DNA from 3 places in the Pectobacterium nicotianae genome. Region 1 is predicted to be linked to each of the others. Evidence: predicted binding sites of a transcription regulator. Region 1 holds the regulator's gene; each other region holds the start of a gene.

What was found. The regulator CRP, encoded in region 1, controls carbon source genes, mostly activating them, when cyclic AMP is high. The targets are predictions, from matches to a motif close to ATGTGANNNNNNTCACAT.
Region 2: MYB54_RS19090 (NupC/NupG family nucleoside CNT transporter) is a predicted target of CRP. The motif match lies at 2,057-2,074, and genes of this name have one in related genera.
Region 3: aaeR (HTH-type transcriptional activator AaeR) is a predicted target of CRP. The motif match lies at 1,598-1,615, and genes of this name have one in related genera.

Annotation. Positions count from the first base shown of each region.
Region 1 is NZ_CP096821.1:436,764-440,796, reverse strand. Features, by position in the region: gene MYB54_RS01880 (hydrolase) at 1-219, shown strand, start outside; gene MYB54_RS01875 (YheU family protein) at 216-452, shown strand; gene MYB54_RS01870 (phosphoribulokinase) at 577-1,446, shown strand; gene MYB54_RS01865 (OsmC family protein) at 1,560-1,967, opposite strand; gene crp (cAMP-activated global transcriptional regulator CRP) at 2,343-2,975, shown strand; gene argD (bifunctional acetylornithine/succinyldiaminopimelate transaminase) at 3,199-4,033, opposite strand, start outside.
Region 2 is NZ_CP096821.1:4,303,042-4,307,074, reverse strand. Features, by position in the region: gene osmY (molecular chaperone OsmY) at 1-367, shown strand, start outside; gene MYB54_RS19105 (DUF1328 domain-containing protein) at 521-682, shown strand; gene MYB54_RS19100 (CsbD family protein) at 834-1,022, shown strand; gene MYB54_RS19095 (TatD family hydrolase) at 1,137-1,934, shown strand; gene MYB54_RS19090 (NupC/NupG family nucleoside CNT transporter) at 2,236-3,513, shown strand; gene MYB54_RS19085 (4'-phosphopantetheinyl transferase family protein) at 3,663-4,033, shown strand, end outside.
Region 3 is NZ_CP096821.1:4,536,126-4,540,158, forward strand. Features, by position in the region: gene aaeB (p-hydroxybenzoic acid efflux pump subunit AaeB) at 1-110, opposite strand, end outside; gene aaeA (p-hydroxybenzoic acid efflux pump subunit AaeA) at 122-1,087, opposite strand; gene aaeX (p-hydroxybenzoic acid efflux pump operon protein AaeX) at 1,095-1,298, opposite strand; gene aaeR (HTH-type transcriptional activator AaeR) at 1,633-2,568, shown strand; gene MYB54_RS20180 (hypothetical protein) at 2,720-3,016, shown strand; gene MYB54_RS20185 (hypothetical protein) at 3,026-3,619, shown strand; gene tldD (metalloprotease TldD) at 3,705-4,033, opposite strand, start outside.

The sequences.
Region 1 (4,033 bases):
ATTCCCGATCTGTCGCAGTTACCGTCTAATATTGAGTATCAGCTAACGGAACATGGCGGGCATGTCGGCTTCGTCGGCGGAACGTTGCTGAAACCGGAAATGTGGCTGGAACAGCGCATTCCCAACTGGCTTAGCCCATTTTTGGACCAGGCCAGCGACTCTTTTCCTTCAGGAACCGTTTTTACTCAGGAACCCTTTGAATCAGGAAACATAGCGTGATTATTCCCTGGCAACAGCTCGATCCAGAAACGCTGGATAACATCATCGAATCTTTCGTTCTGCGGGAAGGCACCGATTATGGCGAACAGGAGCGTTCGCTGGCGCAGAAAGTGGAAGATATCCGCGGCCAACTCCAGTCTGGCGAGGTGGTGTTGGTGTGGTCTGAGTTGCATGAAACCCTCAATATCATGCCGCGTAACCAGCTCAATTCCGGAGGTCATGCCCCCTATTGAGCATGCCGAAAGTCGTGAAAGAACGCGCCAAACATGCTAACAATGATGACAATTACGTCTTTTTTGAGGATGCGCGCAGGCCTTCGGTCTACGCGGGCATCGCGATCACGGAGTCACGCACCTTATGTCACATCAGCATCCGATTATTGCGGTTACCGGCTCCAGCGGAGCGGGAACCACGACAACCAGTCTGGCCTTCCGTAAGATTTTCCAGCAGTTTGATCTGCGTGCCGCCCAGTTAGAAGGCGATAGCTTTCACCGCTATACCCGCCCGGAAATGGATATGGCGATTCGTAAAGCGCGTGATTCAGGGCGCCACATCAGCTATTTCGGCCCGGAAGCGAATGATTTCAGCCTGCTGGAACAGTCGTTTATCGAATATGGCCTGCACGGGCGCGGCCAGACGCGTAAATACCTTCATACCTACGATGAAGCAATTCCCTATAATCAGGTTCCCGGAACGTTCACGCCGTGGGAGCCAATGCCGGAACCCACCGACATCCTGTTCTATGAAGGGCTCCACGGCGGCGTAGTCACAGAGCAAAATGATGTGGCACAGCATGTGGATTTACTCGTCGGCGTGGTGCCGATCGTCAACCTGGAATGGATTCAAAAGCTGATTCGTGACGTTAATGAGCGCGGCCACTCGCGTGAAGCGGTGATGGATTCCGTCGTCCGCTCAATGGAAGATTACATCACCTATATCACGCCACAGTTCTCTCGCACACACATCAACTTCCAGCGTGTGCCTACCGTAGACACCTCCAATCCGTTCGCCGCCAAATCGATTCCATCACTGGACGAAAGCTTCGTCGTGATTCATTTTCAGGGATTGGACAATATTGATTATCCCTATCTGCTCGCCATGTTGCAGGGTTCCTTTATCTCCCACATCAACACGCTGGTCGTTCCCGGCGGGAAGATGGGATTGGCGATGGAATTAATCATGGCGCCGCTGGTACAGCGGTTAATTGAAGGGAAAACCATCGAATAAGCATCGAGATACACGGGGCGACCACAGGGGTGAGGCCTCCCTACGAGAACCTCCCCCTGTGTTTCCCCTAATAACAGGCTTAAGTGACCAGAATGAGTGCCCAGAGAAAGGGATTATTCCAGTACTCTAATTTCGTGGCTGTGCGTTACCTCAACGGCTTTACCCAGCATCAGTGCCACAGAGCAGTATTTTTCCGCCGACAGTGCGACGGCTCGTTCAACAACTTTGTCGGTCAATCCTTTTCCCGTCACGATAAAATGCAGATTGATGTGGGTAAATAAACGCGGCGCGTCAGACCGACGCTCTGACGTTAATTTCACTTCACAATCCGCTACATCGTTGCGGCCTTTTTGCAGAATCGATACCACATCAATCGCACTGCATCCCCCCACAGACATCAGCACCATTTCCATCGGACTGGGCGCTTTATCACCGGAATTGCCGTCCATCAATATCTGATGTCCTGATGCGGATTCGCCCAAAAACGTTAAGCCTTCAACCCATTTTACCCGTGCCTGCATGATGCCTCTCCACTAAAAATTTTTTGAAAATTTATACCGTTACTGTACAAAAACCAGCGTTAATCAGCGCTTTGTCATGCTGAAGCGAGACAACACAAGACACGTCCTTAAAGCTGTGTTAAAACGAAAATAGAATAGACCTTTTCTGGACAAACCCAGAAACGAAGAAGATGATGACCTGGCCAGACATACCCCAGCCACGTTTACGGTGCGGCAAGGCAGCAACCGGAAAATAAAGGGTACAGTGGTTTCAGTATATTCCCTGACGTCATTCTGCCTAGACTGAATTTTATTTTTTTAGCAGTTAAACACGCCGTACAGGGAACTCTGACCCCTGTAATTTGCGCAGTGAATTACAACAGAGGATGATAGCGAATGGTTCTCGGCAAACCGCAAACAGATCCAACTCTCGAATGGTTCCTTTCCCATTGTCATATTCACAAGTATCCATCGAAGAGCACGCTGATTCACCAAGGTGAAAAAGCAGAAACGCTTTACTACATCGTGAAAGGCTCTGTCGCAGTGCTAATCAAAGATGAAGAAGGCAAGGAAATGATTCTTTCCTACCTCAATCAGGGCGATTTTATCGGCGAGCTCGGCCTGTTTGAAGAAGGTCAGGAGCGCAGCGCCTGGGTGCGGGCAAAAACTGCCTGTGAAGTGGCTGAAATTTCCTATAAAAAATTCCGCCAGCTCATCCAGGTTAACCCGGATATCCTCATGCGTCTGTCTGCGCAAATGGCCAGCAGACTTCAGGTTACCTCTGAGAAAGTCGGCAACCTCGCCTTCCTTGATGTGACCGGCCGTATTGCCCAAACCCTACTCAACCTGGCCAAACAACCTGATGCCATGACGCATCCAGATGGCATGCAAATAAAAATTACCCGTCAGGAAATTGGGCAAATCGTTGGCTGCTCGCGTGAAACCGTGGGCCGCATTCTGAAAATGTTAGAAGACCAGAACCTGATCTCTGCACACGGTAAAACGATTGTCGTTTACGGCACTCGCTAAGCCCCTGTCGCTGTACCCTACCAATAAAAAAGCGTGAAGCCTCGGCCTCACGCTTTTTTTATGGCGAGCTTCCTGCTCACCACCCTACGGGTCGTTGCTAACGCAACGCTGAAAAACGTTCCCTGCGTTTTTTTATGGCGTGCCATCCCTGGCCGCCACCCTAACGGGCCGTCGCAAGCGACGTTGAAAAACGTTCCCTACGTTTTTTTATGGCGTAACGTAATCAGTTTGCTGCGTTAACGACCTGCGCGACGGCTTTAGCGAATTTCGCCATCCCCTGCGCAATATCATCTTCATCAATGATCAACGACGGTACAAAGCGGATCACATTCGGCCCAGCCATCAGCACCATAAGCCCCTGAGACGTTGCCGCCGCCAGAAACTCGCCCGCACGACCATGCCATTGCGGTTTCAGTTCTGCACCCAGCAGCAAACCCATACCGCGAACCTGTTCGAATACACCGAACTGCTGATTGATTTTCTCAAGCTCACTGACAAAGCGATCGTGGCGATCCGCCACGCCTGACAGCACTTCTGGCGTATTGATAATATCCAGCGCGGCTTCCGCCACCGCACAGGCCAGCGGGTTGCCGCCATAGGTGGTGCCGTGTACCCCAACCGTCATGGCCGATGCGATCTCTTCCGTCGTCAGCATTGCACTAATTGGGAAACCACCGCCCAGTGCTTTAGCCGTTGTGAGAATATCCGGCGTAATGCCGTAGTGCATGTAGCTGAATAGTTTGCCAGTACGCCCCATTCCGCTCTGCACTTCATCAAACACCAGCAGCGCCTTGTGCTGATCGCACAGATCGCGAACGCCTTGTAAAAATTCAGGCGTAGCAGGCGTAATCCCCCCTTCACCCTGAACCGGTTCCAGCACGACTGCACAGGTATGATCGTCCATCACCGCTTTAACAGCAGCCAGATCGTTGAAGGGTACATGAACAATATCGGCAGGCTTAGGCCCGAAGCCATCGGCATATTTAGGCTGTCCGCCGACCGAAACGGTGAACAGCGTCCGACCATGGAATGCATTGTAGAAGGAGATGATCTTGGTT
Region 2 (4,033 bases), 1.1 Mb from region 1:
TGAAACATCAAATGGCGTCGTCACGCTGAGCGGCTTTGTCGGTAGTCAGGAATTGAGCACCCGTGCGGTGCAAATCGCTACGCAGGTTGAGGGCGTCCAGTCCGTCAGCGATAAACTGCAGGTGAAAGATTCCCAATCACAATCGGTTGGCGCTTATGCCGATGATGCTGTGATTACCAGCACGATTAAAGCCAAACTGCTGGCAGATGACATTGTTCCGTCCCGTAAAGTGAAAGTCGAAACGCAGGCTGGCGTCGTGCAGCTGAGCGGCGAGGTGGACAGCAAAGCGCAGTCCGATCGGGCTGAAAGTATTGCGAAGGCCGTTGACGGCGTGAAAAGCGTCAAGAACGACCTGGCAGTGAAATAACCGTCGCCATACCGTACAGGGTTATCCGTAATCGCGGATAACCCTACCTAATCCGCACAATAAAACACCACTTGTGGATACGCAGTCAGGACGCATGAAGCGCGTCAGGATGACCACCATGATTTTTCATTTTTTGTCTGGTAAGGAGAGCGTATGTTTCGTTGGGGCATTATATTTTTAGTTATCGCACTGATCGCGGCAGCACTGGGCTTCGGCGGATTGGCCGGTACAGCAGCTGGCGCGGCGAAAATCGTCTTTGTGGTCGGTATTATTCTGTTTCTGGTTAGCTTGTTCACGGGTCGAAAACGGCCGTAGCACAGCACCTTCTTTCATTCTTTCTCCACAGAAAGAAATGTCATACAGAGCACACAGCCGCGCCACGCGGCTGTCATATTTTACCGGCACACTATCTTCTAATACGACCCGCGTATTTGCTGCATTTCGACAGTTTATCAGGAGGGTTATGATGAATAGCGATATCGTTGTTGGCAAATGGAAACAGTGGAAAGGGAATTTCCTGGCACTGTGGGCTGATTGGTTTGACAGCGACTGTGCCTGGCTGGAAGGGAGTAATGATTACCTGTCCGGCGTCTTGCAAGAGGGTTACGGAAAAGCGCACGAAGAGGTATCCTCAGAGAAAACCACGCTACACTGAGGCCTCACCGCAACGACAAGTCCGATTCTGCCATGAGGCTTTGGCAGGGTATTACTTGGGCGTAGATTAGGTCGCCTCATCTTGACGGGCCTAATCTTGACGGAGAGAAGCAACGTGCTTTCTGAACGACACCGCTTTATCGATACCCACTGCCATTTCGATTTCCCCTTATTCTATGATGATGCACCGGAAAGCCTGCGTCTGGCGCAAGACGCTGGGGTTGAGCGCATCATTATTCCGGCTGTGGCTTCTCAGCATTTTGAGCGCGTGTTGACGCTCGCTCGCACCTACTCTCCACTTTATGCCGCACTGGGTCTTCACCCGCTGTATATCGCTGAACATCAGGAAAGCGACCTGCTCCGTCTGGAAGAGGAACTGCGTCAGTTGCCTGTAACGCTGGTGGCGGTGGGGGAGATTGGGTTGGATCTCTATATGCCGGAACCGCAGTTTGAGCGGCAGCTTACCTTTCTTGAGGCTCAGCTTCGGCTGGCGAAAAAATACGATCTCCCGACGATCCTGCACTCGCGACGCAGCCACGACAGGCTGGCGCAATTGCTCCGCCGTATCGACGTGCCGCGTACTGGCGTAGTTCATGGGTTTGCAGGCAGTCTGGCGCAGGCGCAGGCCTTTATCCGGCTGGGCTATTACATCGGCGTGGGGGGAACCATTACCTATGACAGAGCGAACAAAACGCGTCAGGCGATCGCGCGGCTGCCGTTAGATCGGCTGCTGCTGGAAACTGACGCGCCCGATATGCCGATGAGTGGCTATCAGGGGCAACCCAACCGACCCGAGCGCATTTCGTGCGCGTTTCAAACGCTTTGTGAGTTACGTGCAGAACCGCCTGAAGAGATTGCTGAGGCGCTGTGGCAGAATTCGTTCAGGCTGTTTGGGCGGCTTACCCCGACATAACACTGCTACCGTTATGCTGAAACTCTTCCCCTAAAGCGGAAGCCTGTTTGCTTTCGCTTTTCTTTATTTCTGTGCAACAACAGACAGAACAGCCATTTCGATTTCATATACCAACCATAAAATTGTGATGAGGATCACTTTTTGGTGTTTTGGACTGTTCGATGTTGTATGTATTTGTGACATAAATTAGCGACCTTTACGGGCCTATCTCTATAATCGGCTCGCCAGCGCGTGCTTACCGCTCTGGCGACACGATTTTTATTATGCTCTCACTTTTTTCACGCGTTATAGGGAACTGCACATGCAACTCGTTATGAGTCTCATCGGCATGATTGTTCTGATACTGTGCGCGGTTATGCTGTCCAATAACCGTAAAGCTATCAGATTGCGCACCGTAGCCGGTGCTTTCATTCTTCAGGTCGGTATCGGTGCACTGGTGCTGTATGTACCCGTAGGCCGCAAGATTCTTGAAGGTTTGACGGGCGGTGTAGCAAACGTTATCGCCTACGGAAATCAAGGCGTTTCGTTCATGTTTGGCGGTTTGGTATCCGACAAAATGTTCGAAGTATTTGGCGGTGGTGGGTTTGTTTTCGCACTCCGCGTATTGCCGATTATCGTCTTTTTCTCTTCCCTTATCGCCGTGTTGTACTACATGGGCATTATGCAGTTGGTCATCAAGGTACTCGGTGGCGGATTGCAGAAACTGTTGGGAACCTCCCGTACTGAATCGCTCTCTGCGACGGCCAATATCTTTGTCGGCCAAACGGAAGCGCCGCTGGTGGTTCGTCCGTATATTGCCAACATGACGCAGTCAGAGCTGTTTGCGGTAATGTGCGGCGGGTTGGCGTCGATTGCAGGTGCGGTGATGGCGGGCTATGCCCAGATGGGCGTGCCGTTGGAATACCTGATTGCGGCCTCCTTTATGGCTGCGCCGGGTGGGTTACTGTTCGCCAAACTGATGGTGCCGGAAACGGAAAAAACGCACGACCATGATGAGATGGTTGGCTTTGTTGATGAAGACGATCGCCCGGCTAACGTCATTGATGCCGCGGCAAGCGGTGCGGCTTCTGGTATGCAACTGGCGCTGAATGTGGGCGCGATGTTGCTGGCGTTTATCGCCTTGATCGCCGTGTTGAACGGTATTCTGGGCGGTATCGGCGGCTGGTTTGACTATCCGCAGCTGTCACTGGAACTGATTCTGGGCTGGTGCTTTGCGCCTGTCGCGTTCCTGATTGGTATTCCGTGGAGTGAAGCAACTGTGGCGGGCTCGTTTATTGGGCAGAAGCTGATCGTCAACGAGTTCGTTGCTTACATGAATTTCAGTGAATATTTGAAAGCGGATAATGTGGTGCAGGCCGCGGGTTTGCAGGTTCTGTCGGATCATACCAAAGCTGTGATTTCGTTCGCGCTGTGCGGCTTTGCTAACCTTTCGTCTATTGCTATCCTTATTGGAGGTTTGGGCAGTATGGCACCGACTCGGCGTCAGGATATTGCCCGCTTTGGTTTGAAAGCGGTTGCGGCAGGTACGCTTTCTAACCTGATGAGCGCCTGCATCGCAGGGTTCTTCTTGGCCCTGTAAATGTAACCAGGCATTCTTGCAGTAGCGAGATGATGGGCGGCGAAAGTCGCCCATTGTTCGTTTAAGTCCCTACATTTTTCAGGGATTAAACGTGGCCTATGCAGCATTTACCGAATGCGGGTGCGATATGCTTGCCTGAGTGGAGCAACATGCTTTCTGCTTTTATTGATGATGTTGAATGGATTACTTTTCCACGGGCAACGGACGGTGCCGCCTACCCAGGTATTACTGCTCGCTGCCATTTCCATTTGTCTGCCTACGACGACGCGCTTTTTGCCGAGGCGAACATTCCTTTCTCCGACGCGCTAGAACGCGCCGTACCGAAACGCCGCGCCGAATTTCTGGCTGGGCGCTGTGTCGCCAAACACGTGTTAAATAAGCTGGAACACCCTGATTTTGTTCTGCATAGCGGGGAAGACCGCTCGCCGCAGTGGCCGGGTAATATTGCCGGTTCGCTGAGCCATAACAAAGACAGCGTACTCTGCGCTGCACATTTACGGAGCGACGCCCTATCGTGCGT
Region 3 (4,033 bases), 830 kb from region 1:
CCCAAAAACAGGGACAGCACGATCGCGAAGCTCAGCTTGAAAGCAAAGCGCAAGCGTGCAAACTGTGGCGTCGTAAAGAACATAGAGCCTGTTAGCGACGGAGTTTTCATCATCGCCTCACTTAGCCGAACTCACGCAGACGATACAGGAGACGGATGAGCGGCGAAGGCGTTTTATCATTGTTGACCTGCTCACCGGTGATCACCACGGTGGCCGTGGTGCCAGCCGGGTAGAGGTCGCCCATTTGGCTATCGAGGCGAATTTTTACCGGCACACGCTGCGCCAGGCGCACCCATTCCAGATTGGAATCCACGTTAGCCAGACCTTTACTGTTCGCGCTGTTACTGTTGTTATTCACCCCAGCCGCCACGCTATCAACCGTGCCATAAAATATCTTTTCGCTACCCAGCGGCGTAATTTCCACACGGTAGCCACGACGCACGCCTTCAAGCTTGGTCTCTTCCATGTACGCCAGCAGATAGAACGAATCCTTCTTCACCAGCGCTACCGCCGTGTTACCTCGTTCAATGAACTCACCGCTCTGCACATGCAGGTTGGTCACCCAGCCGTCGGCAGGGGCGCGTACCACGGTGCGTTCCAGCTCCAGTTGCGCCAGTGACAATACCGCCTGCGCTTTAGCAAGCTGGTGCGTGGCGGTTTCCAATGCATTACTGGACTGATCGATATTTTCCTGTGACATCGCACTGATGCCCAGTCGCGCCCGACGCCCTGATTCCCGACGTTTTTCCGTCACCAGCGCCTGATAGTAGGCAACATCGGCTTCCGCTTGCGCCACGGCCTGATGGTAGCGCGGCTGATCGATGACAAACAGCACGTCACCTTTGTTCACCAGCTGATTGTCCGTCACGCGAACATCGCTCAGTAACCCGCTGACGTCCGGCGCAATTGCCACGACATCCGCCGTAAATTTGGCATCACGCGTCCAGGGTGATTCGGTATAGAACGCCCAGACACGAAAAATGGCCACGATCGCACACAGTACAATCACCAACGTGATAACCACGCGGCTCAGTTTTTTGATCAGCACGGCCTGCTGTTTAAACAAGGGTAAAAAGAACGCTTTCACAGACACCTCACAGACCGTAACGGAACAGTAAATAAAACAGACAGCAGAACAGCGCGCTGTTAAACAGCGCAGGATGCCAGACGAAGTCATAGATCCCCGTCGGTTGCAGCAGGCGATTCACGACAAAAAACAGGGTCAGCGATACCAGCAAGACAAAAAATACGGGGGGAAATGACAGCCCGAACAGCACCATAACCGGGAGTGAACTCATCCTCTTTTCCTTTTTCTATTAGAGAGCGGCAACGAGCAGGTGCGCTACCGGGTGGTAAATTATGTCGTCTGGCGCGGCCTTTCAGCACCGACAACAGAGCCTCATCCCGCAGGCGAGTAGCCAACGGATGGGATAGCGTTAAACTGATGAATAGCGATGTCAGCAGAGGCTGACTAACGATGGGAAATCAGCGTATTACTCTAATTGGGTAAATAAACACAATCATTGAATGGCTCTGTTCTGCCCAGAACCACCGGATAGGCTATATTATGGATGCTTATTATCACCTTATCTACATAGCGTGATCTAAATCACTTTTAAGCCAGAGTGAATAATGGAAAGACTAAAGAGTATGTCGGTGTTTGCCCGCGTGGTGGAATTTGGTTCTTTTACCGCTGCTGCCCGTCAGTTACAGATGAGCGTATCCGCCGTCAGCCAGACCGTTACCAAGCTTGAAGATGAGCTACAGATTAAGCTGCTTAATCGCAGCACACGCAGCATTGGTTTGACGGAAGCAGGGAAAATCTATTACCACGGCTGTCGCCGCATGCTGCATGAGGCACATGAAGTCCATGAGCAGCTTTATGCCTTCAACAACACGCCGATCGGCACGCTGCGCATCGGCAGTTCTTCTACGATGGCGCAGAATGTGTTGTCCACCATGACTGCCGCTATGCTGAAGGAATATCCTGGTTTGTCCGTCAATCTGGTCACCGGAATTCCCGCTCCCGATCTGATTGCCGACGGGCTGGATATCGTTATCCGCGTCGGCGCGCTACAGGATTCCAGCCTGTTCTCGAAACGCTTAGGCTCGATGCCAATGGTGGTCTGCGCCGCAAAAAGCTATCTGGCACAGCACGGCACGCCGGATAAACCAGCAGATATGGTGAATTTTTCCTGGCTGGAATACAGCGTACGGCCCGACAGCGAATTCGAGCTGATCGCCCCGGAAGGCATTTCGACCCGCGTCACGCCACAAGGGCGCTTTGTCACTAACGACCCACAAACGCTGGTGCGTTGGCTTAAGACTGGCGCGGGTATCGCGTACGTGCCGCTCATGTGGGTCGTGGATGAAATTAACCGCGGTGAAATCGAGATTCTGTTTAACCGCTACCACTCCGACCCGCGCCCGGTCTACGCGCTCTACACCCGCAAAGACAACCTACCGCTGAAAGTACAAGTCTGCATTAACTACATGACGGAATACTTCAAAAACGTCGCCCTGACCTATCAGGGCTATCGGCAGAATCATAGCGAGGAAAAAAAGTAGGTTTTGCAAAGAGGAAAATGCGAGGCGTTTCCCTCTTTCATACAAAACACATCCCGATCCCACCATCCTTGCGTTATATCTCTTCCCTTCGTTCAGGAAAGTAAAATCACATGGATAACGTACGAATAAATTCGTACAATATAGGTGAGAGATGGGATTCAAGGATGCCAAAAAGCAGCTTATTGTCTGTTTGCAGTCAGGTAATGTGCTGCATGAAGCCAGAGGGAACATCAGCACGAAGAATTTGCTGGCAACCGGACAAACATCAATAACAGAACTCATTGATATTATTTATCAATCTGCCGGGCCATCTTACTCCTCTTCACCCCATCATTTTGCAGCGCATATTGATGTTCATATCATCCGTTGCCGCCATCGGGGAATACCGTGGTATATCAAATGGTATTTTACCGAGCCGGATTGTGTCTTTATTAGCGTCCACCATTGAGGCGATGACATGAAAATTTTCAAAGTCGGCGATACACAAGCCACTCTCTGTAACACATGCCAGTCACTTGAAACTGCGACGTTTCAGCTTAGAGACGTCCCGTTCAGCGATAATAGCGGCGTGGTGAGGCAGGTTTTGGTTGGCGTTTGCGAACGCTGCGGAAATGTTGCCATCATCCCCCATCAGTCGACCCCCATGATTAAGAAAGCGCTGGATGTGCAGCGTAAAGCGCTGGAAAGTCGAGTGCCCGCGCACATGATAGACATCCTGAATCTGGCAAGTTGCGAATTAGGTGGGGAGCCCGATTTTATTCCCACGCTGATGAAATATTATCTGCACACGCTGGCAGCTGACCACGCAGCGGCAAAAGATATCCCGCGTTTTCTACAAAGTGATTTGGCAAAAGGAAAATCCGAGAAACGTCTTTCGCTTAAAGGCAGGCATGTCGCGACAGACATTGATGTACTCAAAACCGCGACAAATATCTCCAGCACCACAGATCTGTTAAAAGGCATTGTTCTCAAGATTAAGGAAGACGTTTTGGTACAGCGGGATGAAATACACATCAAGCAGCTCAAATCAATTATTGCCGCGGTGTCCTGATTGTGTGTTCCGCTACATAGCAACCCCTGAAAAAAACCGCGCTAATAAAGCGCGGTCTTAAAGGGAACTCAGGATTCAGAGCAAATTACGCAGTGCCGCCGACGGTCAGGCTTTCCAGCTTCAGCGTAGGCTGGCCAACGCCGACAGGCAGACTTTGCCCTTCTTTGCCGCATACGCCGACGCCTTTATCCAGCGCCAGATCGTTGCCGACCATTGAGATCTGCTGCATCGCTTCAATGCCGGAGCCAATCAGCGTGGCACCTTTGACTGGCGTGGTGATGCGACCTTTTTCGATCAGGTAGGCTTCGGAGGTCGAGAAGACGAACTTGCCAGAGGTAATATCGACCTGACCGCCGCCAAAGTTTGGCGCATACAGGCCGTATTCGACGCTGGAGATAATCTCTTCCGGCGTGG